Regions from separate parts of the Actinoplanes sp. NPDC004185 genome, predicted to be linked through region 1. Evidence: riboswitches for the same ligand, from Rfam matches in the RefSeq annotation. Region 1 holds a riboswitch; the other holds the start of a gene.
The links. Region 1 has a riboswitch for S-adenosylmethionine ahead of ACWEOZ_RS16405 (aminotransferase class V-fold PLP-dependent enzyme). Riboswitches for the same ligand answer to the same signal wherever they lie in the genome.

Region 1 (4,969 bases):
CGACGCCGCGCGTGTCGATGTCGAGCGGGTGCACCGGTGGCTGTGCGACGAGTCCTACTGGGCGGCCGGGCGGGACTTCGACGTGGTGGCGCGGTCGATCGAGGGCTCGCTGCCGTACTCGGTCCTGCACGGCGGTGAGCAGGTGGCCTTCGCCCGGGTCGTCACCGACGGGGCGACCTTCGCGTGGATCTGCGATGTCTTCGTCGCCACCGGGCACCGGGGCCGGGGACTCGGCGGGTGGCTGGTCGACAGCGTCGTCGAGGACCTCACCGACCGGGGTGTCCTCCGCTTCCTGCTCGCCACCAAGGACGCCCACGAGGTCTACCGGCGGGCCGGCTTCGCCGGGCTGGAGGGCGCCGACCGCTTCATGGAGCTCGACCGGCGCCCCACCCGCGCCGCCATCCTCGGGCAGGCCTGAGGCACCGGTCAGGGGGCGGCCGCCGCCGGGCCGGGACTCGCCGCCACCGGGTCGTCCGGCGGCCGGGCACCGCGGCGGCGGGACAGCGCCCCCTGGGAGATCGCCACGCCGGTCAGCACGATCAGCGCGCCCAGCGGCTGGTTCCAGACCAGGTGCTCGCCCAGGATCAGCACGCCGACCACCGTCGCCACCACCGGCATCAGATAGGTCACCGACGCCGACGTGCTCGCGCCCGCCACCCGGATCACCCGCATGTTGAGCACGAACGCCAGCCCGGTGCCGAGGGCGCCCAGCGCCAGCACGCAGAGCACCACCTGCAGGGACAGCTGCGCCGGGGCCGGCGGCGCGCCGGCCAGCAGTGGTGCCAGCACGGCGAGCTGGGCCAGGGCCATCAGCAGCTGGCCGCCGGCGATCGACACCCCGGAGCCGGCCCGGCCGGCGATGAACTTCTTCTGGTACGGGATCGCGACGGCGTAACACATCGCCGCCCCGAAGCACATGAGCTGCCCGGTGAGCTGCGAGCCGCCGAGGTCCCGCCAGACGCCCAGCACCACCAGCACGCCCAGGAAGCCGGTCGCGATGCCGGCCACCCGGCGCGGAGTCAGTGCCTCGGTGCGGAAGACCAGCACCGCCAGCGGCAACGCGACCAGCGGGGTGGCCGCGTTCCAGATGCCGGCGAGCACCGAGGAGACGCGCTGTTCGCCGTACCCGAAGAGGGTGAAGGGCAGCGAGACGCCCAGCGCGGCGACGACCGCGAGATGGCCCCACAAACGGGCGTCGCGAGGCAGCCGGTCGCGGGTCACCGCGAGCACGATCAGCAGGACCGCCGTGCCCGCGGTGACCCGGGCGAAGGTGAGCCACAGCGGGTGCAGCTCACGGACGCCGACCTTGATGAAAAGGAAGCTGGTGCCCCAGATCGCGGCGAGCGCCAGAAAGCTCGGCAGCCAGTCGCGGGGGCGGGCGGTGTCAGGGGCGGTAGGGCTACGCACCCCTGACACTCTGCCGCATGGGTACGACACTTCCTCCAGGGGCCACCGGCACTCTGCTAAGGTGCCTTCAGGTCATGAGTGCCAGCGCGAAGCCCCGGCTTGCTGGCCGGCAACCCTTGTGTTCGCGATGGGGTGCTCCGGGTGAGGACCGGGCCGGCGTCGACACCGACGTGGGCAAGCGCGGGCCCCGGGGCGGGGTCCCCGACCTCCCGGAGGCAGCTCCATGTCCCTCGTCCTGCAGCACACCGACCTCGACGTCGTCGGCACGGACCTGACTGTCGACCTGCCCGATGGCACGACGGTCCCGTTCGCCCACCTGGACTACGCCGCGACCGCCCCGTGCGTGCGCGCCGCCGCGGACGCCGTGCAGAGCCTGCTCCCCTGGTACGGCAGCGTGCACCGCGGCACCGGCATCCGCTCCCAGACCTCGACCCTGGAATACGAACGCGCCCGCGACCTCGTGGCCGAGTTCATCGGCGCCCGGACCGGCGACGCGGTGATCTTCACCCGCAACACCACCGACGCGCTGAACCTGCTCGCCCGCGCCCTGCCGCCTGAGGCCACCACGATCGTCTTCGACGGTGAGCACCACGCGAACCTGCTGCCGTGGCGCCGCCCGCTGCGACTGCCCACCCCGGCAAGCCCGGACGAGGCCGTCGCGGCCGTCGAGCGAGCGCTGCGCGGCCTGAGCGGACCCGGGCTGGACAAACCCAGGCTGGGCGGGCCGGTCCTGGTCGCGGTCACCGGGGCGAGCAACGTGACCGGCGAGATCTGGCCGGTGCGGCGGCTGGCCGACGTGGCCCACCGGTACGGCGCCCGGATCGTCGTGGACGCCGCGCAGCTCGCACCGCACTCCCCCGTCGACCTCGCCACCCTGGGCGCGGACTATCTCGCCCTGTCCGGGCACAAGCTCTACGCCCCGTTCGGCGCCGGGGTCCTGGCCGGGCGGGCCGACTGGCTCGACGCCGCCGAGCCGTACCTCAGCGGCGGCGGCGCCAGCACCGCGGTCGGGACCGCCGCCGGGGACGTGACGTGGGCCCACGGTGCCGCCCGGCACGAGGCGGGCACCCCCAACCTGCTCGGCGCGGTGTCGCTGGCCGCGGTCTGTGCGGCGCTGCTGCGCACCGACCGCACCGCACTGCACGAGCGCGAGCAGGAGCTGCTGGGCCGGCTCCGGGACGGACTGGCCGGGGTCCCGGGCGTACGGCCGGTGAGCGTGTTCGGCGTTCGGCAGCCCCGGGTCGGCATCGTGTCGCTCGCCCTGCCCGGCCACGACCCCGCGGTGATCGCCGACCGGCTGGCCCGCGAGTACGGCATCGGGGTCCGGGCCGGGCTGTTCTGCGCCCATCCGCTGACCCGGCGGCTGACCGGGGACACGGGCACGGGTGGCTGCGGCAGCGCGACGCCGGGACTGCTGCGGGCCAGCTTCGGCCTGGGCACCAGCGACAGCGACGTCGACCGCCTGGCCGTCGCGCTGGGCAAGCTGACAGCCCACCCCAGCTGACCTCCCGGCATTGCCGGACCGCCCGAGCCGCGCGCCCACCCCGCCGCACGATGCCCGCGCCCACGATGGCCGCACCGCACAGTGGCCGCTCCGCACAATGGCCGCGCTCTACGACCGCCGCGCGGCCGATGTCGGCTGAGCAGCCGCGGCGCCTCCGCCGATCGGGGCATCCGAGATTCGCCCGGATGCCCGGGGGTATGTACGGAAGGTGATACGACGCATTGCACGGATGACCCCCGGCCAGCGCCGGCTGACCCGGGCCGCACCGCGGACCGCCCAGGGATTCGTCAGCCATTGGACCGCGGTGGCCGGCCTGCGGCTGCACGTACGCTCCCGGGCCGCCGCCGCCACCGGCCGGCCGTGGGTGCTGCTGCACGGGCTGGCCGTCTCCCACCGCTACCTGATGCCGACAGCCGCCGCCCTGACCGGCGGGCCGGTGCACGTGCCCGATCTGCCGGGCTTCGGCCTGTCCGGCAAGCCCCGGCAGGTCTTCGACGTCGAGCAGCACACCGCGGTCATCGCCGCCTGGATGGACACCGAGGGCATCACCGGCGCGCAGGTGCTCGCCAACTCGTTCGGCTGTCAGATCGCCGTCGAACTGGCCGTGCGGCGGCCCGATCTGGTCTCCGCGCTCGTCCTGGTCGGCCCGACGGTGGATCCGGCCGCGCCCACCGCCACCGGTCAGGCGCGCCGCTGGCTGGCCGACCTGGTGTGGGAGGACGCGCGGCAGGCCCGGATCATCGCGGCCGACGTCCGGGACGCGCGGCCCCGCCGGATCCTGACCACTCTGCGGCTGTCCGTGCGTCATCGCATCGACCACCGGCTGCCGCTGGTCCAGGCGCCGGTGTTGTTCCTGCGCGGCCAGCACGACCCGATCGCGCCGCCGCGCTGGCTGCGGCAGGCTGCCCGGCTGACGCCGTACGCCGTGACCGATGTGGTGCCGGCGGCCGGGCACAACGCCATCACGACCGCCGGGTCCGTGGTGGCCCGCCGGGCGGTGGCCTTCGCGGCGCACAGCGCGGTCGGGAAATAGACCAATAGCGCGTTTCGGACGATCATGAGGGGGCAAGCGGGAAAGGGGCCGGATTCCCGGTGCCCGGTCTCGAGACGAGGACAGTAGATGGCAGTGAAGCGCCCCCGCAGGTCAGAGCCCACCGTGCCGAGCCCGGCCGCCATGGAACCGGCGGCGACCACTCCGTTGACCGGGGCACTGGCGCCGGAACAGGGGCTCCAGACCGGGGAGTTCCTCACCACAGCGCAGGGTCTGCGGCTCAGTGACACCGACCATTCGCTGAAGGCGGGACCTCGCGGGCCCTCGCTGCTGGAGGACTTCCACCTGCGGGAGAAGATCACCCACTTCGACCACGAGCGGATCCCCGAGCGGGTCGTGCACGCGCGCGGGGCCGCCGCGCACGGCGTCTTCCGGGCGTACGGCAGCGCGGCGTCGGTCACCAAGGCCGGCTTCCTGGCCGAGGCCGGCAAGGAGACGCCGGTCTTCGTCCGCTTCTCGACCGTGCTCGGATCGCGCGGGTCCGCCGACACCGTGCGCGACACCCGAGGTTTTGCCGTGAAGTTCTACACCGATCAGGGCAACGTCGACCTGGTCGGCAACAACATCCCGGTGTTCTTCATCCAGGACGGCATCAAGTTCCCGGACATCATCCACGCCGGCAAGCCGCACCCGGACCGGGAGATCCCGCAGGCCCAGTCGGCCCACGACACGTTCTGGGACTTCGTCTCGCTGCACACCGAGGCCACCCACCACGTGTTCTGGAACATGTCCGACCGGGGCATCCCGCGCTCGTACCGCACCATGGAGGGCTTCGGGGTGCACACCTTCCGCCTGGTCGACGCGGAGGGCGGCACCCACCTGGTGAAGTTCCACTGGAAGCCGGTGGCCGGGGTGCACTCGCTGGTCTGGGAGGAGGCGCAGCTCGCGGCCGGGGTCGACCCCGACTTCCACCGCCGGGACATGGCCGACGCCATCGACGCCGGCGCCTTCCTCGAGTACGAGCTCGGCATCCAGGTGATGCCGGACAGCGCCGAGGAGACCTTCGA
Region 2 (4,969 bases), on a different contig from region 1:
CCCGGCGACCTGCTTCACCATCGGCTCGGTGATCATCACCCGGCGTACGGCCGAGTGGCTGCTGGACGAGAGCCGCGCCGCGCTGCTGGCCCACGAGAGCCGGCACGCCGGGCAGTACGCGCTGCTGGGTCCGCTGTTCTGGCCGGCGTACTGGCTGTCCTGCGGCTATTCGTGGGCGATGACCGGCACCTACGGCACGCGCAACGCCTTCGAGCGGCACGCGGGCCTGGAGCACGGCGGTTACCGGGTGGCTCCGCTGCGGCCGGGGCTGCGCCGGTTCAGACGGTCAGCTGCCACTGGGTCCAGCGATCCACCGGCCGGAAGCCCATCGCCCGGTTGATCCGGAGCATGTGCTCGTTCTCCTCGGCGTTGGAGGTGTCGATCGCCCGCAGGCCGGGGCGGGCCGTACGCGCGTACCGCAGGTTGTGGTTCTTGATCGTCAGCCCGAGGCCGTGTCCGCGGTGGTCCGGGTCGACGATGGTGATGTTCTGCCAGGCGTGCCAGTCGGTGTCGTTCTCGATCGCGATCATCGTCCAGGCGACGAGGCGTCCGCTCTCCTCGTGCACAGCGCCGGTGTGGAACGTCGTACGCCTCCGGATGCGCAGCGTCTCCTCGGCCGCACGGACCCGGGCGGCGTCCACTTTCTCGGACTCCACGGCCAGTTCGCCGGTGGGCGCGTCCTCGTTGAGCCGGCTGTCCAGGTAGCCGATGTCGTCCAGCAGCTCCTCGGGCGCCTCACCCGACCATCGGACGAGCCGGTAGCCGGCCGCCGCGGGGCTGTCGTCGGGCAGGGCGCCGGTGAGGTCCAGCCGGCTGCGGATCTCCACCAGCGCCGGGATCGCGCCCACGGCTTTCGCGAAGGCCTCGGCGTTCACCGCCTCGCCGATCAGATGCCGGCGGCCGAGCGCCTCGGTGCGGCTCACCGCGAAGGAGAGCAGGGCCCGCCCGGTTCCCCGGCGGCGGTGATCCGGGTGGACGAAGAGCTCGACGTTGACGTTGGCCAGGTTGTCGAGCTGCGGCAGGAACAGCTCCAGGTGGCCGGCCGGGGTTCCGTCACGGACGGCGAGGTACTGCTCCGTCTTGCTGCCGGGCCACGCGTGCCGCAGCCGGGTGCTGTAGGTCTCGAAGGTGCTGAACGGGATGTCGGGGGCTTCGGCTCCGGCGGCGGCCCGGTCGATCTCGTAGGCCGCCCGCTCGTCGACGAGGGGGACTATGCGCAGCATCCCGACAGAGTGCGCCGCCGCGCATCACACCGCGACTGAGATTTGGTCGGGAGGACGCGCGCACAGCGCCTCCGGCACTGGGTCGTTGGGCCCCTAGGAGATTGTCGCCAAGCTCGAAAGTGGGGCCGCGTACGGCGTCGCGTCCTCCCGCGTAGAGCATCCTGCCGAGCCGAGGATCGCCGCGCAAGTCCTCGCGGGTAGGAATTCTCGACGTTAGGCAGAGTGCTGACTACTCAGTGTCACCCGAGCAGGCCGGCATCCCGGGCGCCGCGGAGCGACGGCTTGATCCGGTGGGTGGGTCCGACCTGGCCCGCGACGGCGTCCAGGGTCTTGAGGCCCTCGCCGGTGTTGTAGACCACCGTCTCCTTGTCCGGGTCGAGCTTGCCGCCGGCCACCAGCTTCCTGAGCACGGCCACGGTCACCCCGCCGGCGGTCTCGGCGAACACGCCGGTCGTGCGGGCGAGCAGCTGGATGGCGTCGCGGATCTCGTCGTCGTCGGCGTAGTCCATCCAGCCTCCGGTGCGGGTCACGGCCTCGATGGCGTACGCGCCGGCGGCCGGGTCGCCGATGTTGAGCGACTTGGCGATGCCGGTCGGCTTGACCGGGATGATCTGGTCGGTGCCGTTGTGCAGCGCGGTGGCGATGGGGTTGCAGCCGGCCGACTGGGCGCCGAAGACGGTCCAGCCACCCTCGGGGGCCTCGACCAGGCCGATCTCCACCAGCTCGGTGAACGCCTTGTCGATCTTGGTGAGCAGCTCGCCGCTGGCCATCGGCACGACCACCTGGGCCGGGATCCGCCAGCCGAGCTGCTCGGCCACTTCGTAACCCAGAGTCTTGGAACCCTCGGCGTAGAACGGGCGCACGTTCACGTTGACGAAGGCGGTGTCCTCGAACTCGTCGGTCTCGACCAGCTCGCCGCAGAGCCGGTTGACGTCGTCGTAGGAGCCGTCGATGGCGACCAGTTCGCCGCCGTACACCGCGGTGGTGATGACCTTGCCCTGCTCCAGGTCGCCCGGGATGAAGACGATCGAGGGCACCCCGGCCCGGGCGGCGTGCGCGGCCACGGAGTTGGCCAGGTTGCCGGTGGAGGCGCAGGCGAAGCGGGTGAAGCCGAGCTCGCGGGCGGCGGTGAGGGCCACCGAGACGACCCGGTCCTTGAAGGAGTGGGTCGGGTTGGCCGAGTCGTCCTTGACCCACAGCGGGGCCCGCAGGCCGACCTCGGCGGCCAGCGCGGCCGCGCTGACCAGAGGGGTCAGGCCGGGGTCGAGGGTGACGCGGGTGGCCGGGTCCTGGCCGGTGGGCAGCAGGGCGGCGTAGCGCCAGATGTTCTGCGGGCCGGCCTCGATCTGCTCGCGGGTGACCGCAGCCAGCGCGGCGGGGTCGTAGGCGACCTCGAGGGGGCCGAAACACTCATAACAGGCGTGCTGCGCAGCCAGCGGGAACTCGGCGCCGCACCCACGGCACACAAGGGCACGGGCGGGGCTGGTGGACTGGCGGGGGGCGTCGACGGTGGACGTCACAATGAGGCTCCTTCTCATCTTTCCCCCGGCGTCGGTGGACGCACGTGGGGACGGAATTAGCACCTGCCACACGCTGGGCCTCGTCATCGAGACATGTGTGGTGGTTGCCGGGGCGTCATCGGGCCGTTCCCTCAGCCCCTCTGGATGAGGTATTCAGTTGTGACCCACACCTTACGGCGTGGGCGGCCAAAGCGCTGCCAAGCATCCCGAGGTGTGAGCGACGTCCTTCCTCGTTTCCGGGACAACCAAGATCAAATTCATGTCGTGCCTGGTTGCCTGGTGCTGACCGTCGCTCCCGCCGAGACCGGGCGAGGGCGGCCAATCGCCTGGCGGCTCATGAACGGCCACCCTCACCCTGCCAGGTCCGTGCACGGCGCAACCCGGCGGAACGGTGGCGGAGAGTGAATAGGGTGACGGCGTGAATGCTGTCCTCGAGATACAGGGCCTGCGCAAGACCTATCGCAGCCGCAAGGGGGTGCGCCGGGCGCTGGACGGCTTCGACATGGTCGTCGAGGCCGGGCAGGTGCACGGCTTCCTGGGGCCCAACGGCTCGGGCAAGACCACCACGCTGCGTACCCTGCTCGGCCTGATCCGGCCCAACGGCGGCCGGATGGCCCTGCTGGGCCGGGAGGTGCCGCAGGCCCTGCCCGAGGTCGCCGGCCTGGTCGGCGCCATCGTGGAGAGCCCGCAGTTCTTCGGCAACTTCTCCGCCCGTGACACCCTCTCCCTGCTGGCCGACGCCGGCGGCGTCGAGCGGGTGCGGGTCGACGAGGTGCTGGAGCTGGTCGGGCTGCGCGACCGGGCCACCGACCGGGTCAAGACCTACTCGCTGGGCATGAAGCAGCGCCTCGCGGTCGCGTCCGCCCTGCTCAAGAACCCGCGGCTGTTGATTCTGGACGAACCGGCGAACGGCCTGGACCCGGGCGGCATCCGCGAGATGCGCACGCTGATGCGCAACCTGGCCGAGTCGGGGATGACCGTGGTGCTCTCCAGCCACATCCTCGGCGAGATCCAGCTCATCTGCGACTCCGTCACGATCATCTCGGCCGGGCGCCGGGTGGCGGCCGGTGGGGTCGCCGACGTGCTGGCCCAGCACGCCACCTCCTCGGTACGGGTCCGCGTCGAGTCGCTCGCCGACCTGACCAGCTCGGCCGGGGCGCTGCGGGAGATCGGCGCCCAGGTCGTCGTCGAGCCGGATCACCTCATGGTCAGCGGCATCGCGCAGCCCGGAGCCATCACCCGGACGCTCGCCGCCCGCGGCGTCTACGTCAGCGAGCTGGCCCCGGTCGCAGTCGACCTGGAGAGCGTCTTCCTGGAGCTCACCGGCACCGCGCCGGTCGAGGGTGAGCATCGCCAGGTCGACGAGTCCGCGGCTGCCCCGGCGATCAACGGCGGGTGGGGTCAGTGAGCCTCTACACGGCGGAGACCCGCCGGCTGACCAAGCGCCGGTTCACCCGGTTCTTCGTGCTCGGCACGCTGCTCGTGCTGGCCGCCATCGTGGCCGGGATGTTCTTCACCAACCACAAGGCGTCGCCCGAGCGGCTCGCCGCCGCGCAGGCCGAGGCCGACAGCCAGTACCAGATGGCCGTCCGGCAGGCGACCAAGGAGACGGCGGACTGCCAGGCGGCCCAGGGCACACCGGCGGCGCAGAACTATCCGCCCTGCGACCAGATCTACCAGCCGGTCCGGGACGACTTCCGCGCCGAGTGGTTCATGGACCCGACGTTCACCTTCCGCGAGCAGTTCGGTTTCCTGGTGACCGCGCTGGCCGCGTTGCTGGCGGTGATGGCCTTCGTGATCGGCGCGACCTATGTGGGCGCCGAGTGGAGCAGCGGCGGCATGATGAACCTGCTGCTGTGGCGACCGCGGCGGCTGCAGGTGCTGGGCACCAAGCTCGGCGCGTTGCTGGTGAGCCTGGCCGCGTTCACGGTGGTGGTCTCCGCGGTGTGGACGGGTCTGTTCGCGCTGACCGCACAGTTGCGCGGCACGCTGGCCGGGATGACCTCGGGCGCCTGGCAGTCGATCCTGCTCATGGAGCTACGCGGTCTGGTGCTGGTGCTGGTGGCGGGCGCGGTGGGCTTCGGGCTCGCCTCGCTGGGCCGGCACACGGCGATGGCCCTGGGCGCGGCGATCGGGGCGATCATCGTGTTCCAGTTCGGCCTCGGCACCGTGCTGACGCTGGCCAAGGTGCCGTTCGTGGAGGCGTACCTGGTGCCGGTGTGGACC

Region 2: linked by a shared signal. The riboswitch ahead of thrC (threonine synthase) and the one ahead of ACWEOZ_RS16405 (aminotransferase class V-fold PLP-dependent enzyme) in region 1 are both predicted to bind S-adenosylmethionine.

The regions. Positions count from the first base shown of each region.
Region 1 is NZ_JBSGFR010000014.1:32,249-37,217, forward strand. It holds gene ACWEOZ_RS16395 (GNAT family N-acetyltransferase) at 1-418, shown strand, start outside; gene ACWEOZ_RS16400 (DMT family transporter) at 427-1,407, opposite strand; SAM riboswitch class IV at 1,478-1,594, shown strand; gene ACWEOZ_RS16405 (aminotransferase class V-fold PLP-dependent enzyme) at 1,631-2,911, shown strand; gene ACWEOZ_RS16410 (alpha/beta fold hydrolase) at 3,141-3,944, shown strand; gene ACWEOZ_RS16415 (catalase) at 4,032-4,969, shown strand, end outside.
Region 2 is NZ_JBSGFR010000018.1:143,383-148,351, reverse strand. It holds gene ACWEOZ_RS20320 (hypothetical protein) at 1-340, shown strand, start outside; gene ACWEOZ_RS20315 (GNAT family N-acetyltransferase) at 279-1,223, opposite strand; gene thrC (threonine synthase) at 1,463-2,743, opposite strand; SAM riboswitch class I at 2,755-2,894, opposite strand; gene ACWEOZ_RS20305 (ATP-binding cassette domain-containing protein) at 3,162-4,151, shown strand; gene ACWEOZ_RS20300 (ABC transporter permease subunit) at 4,148-4,969, shown strand, end outside.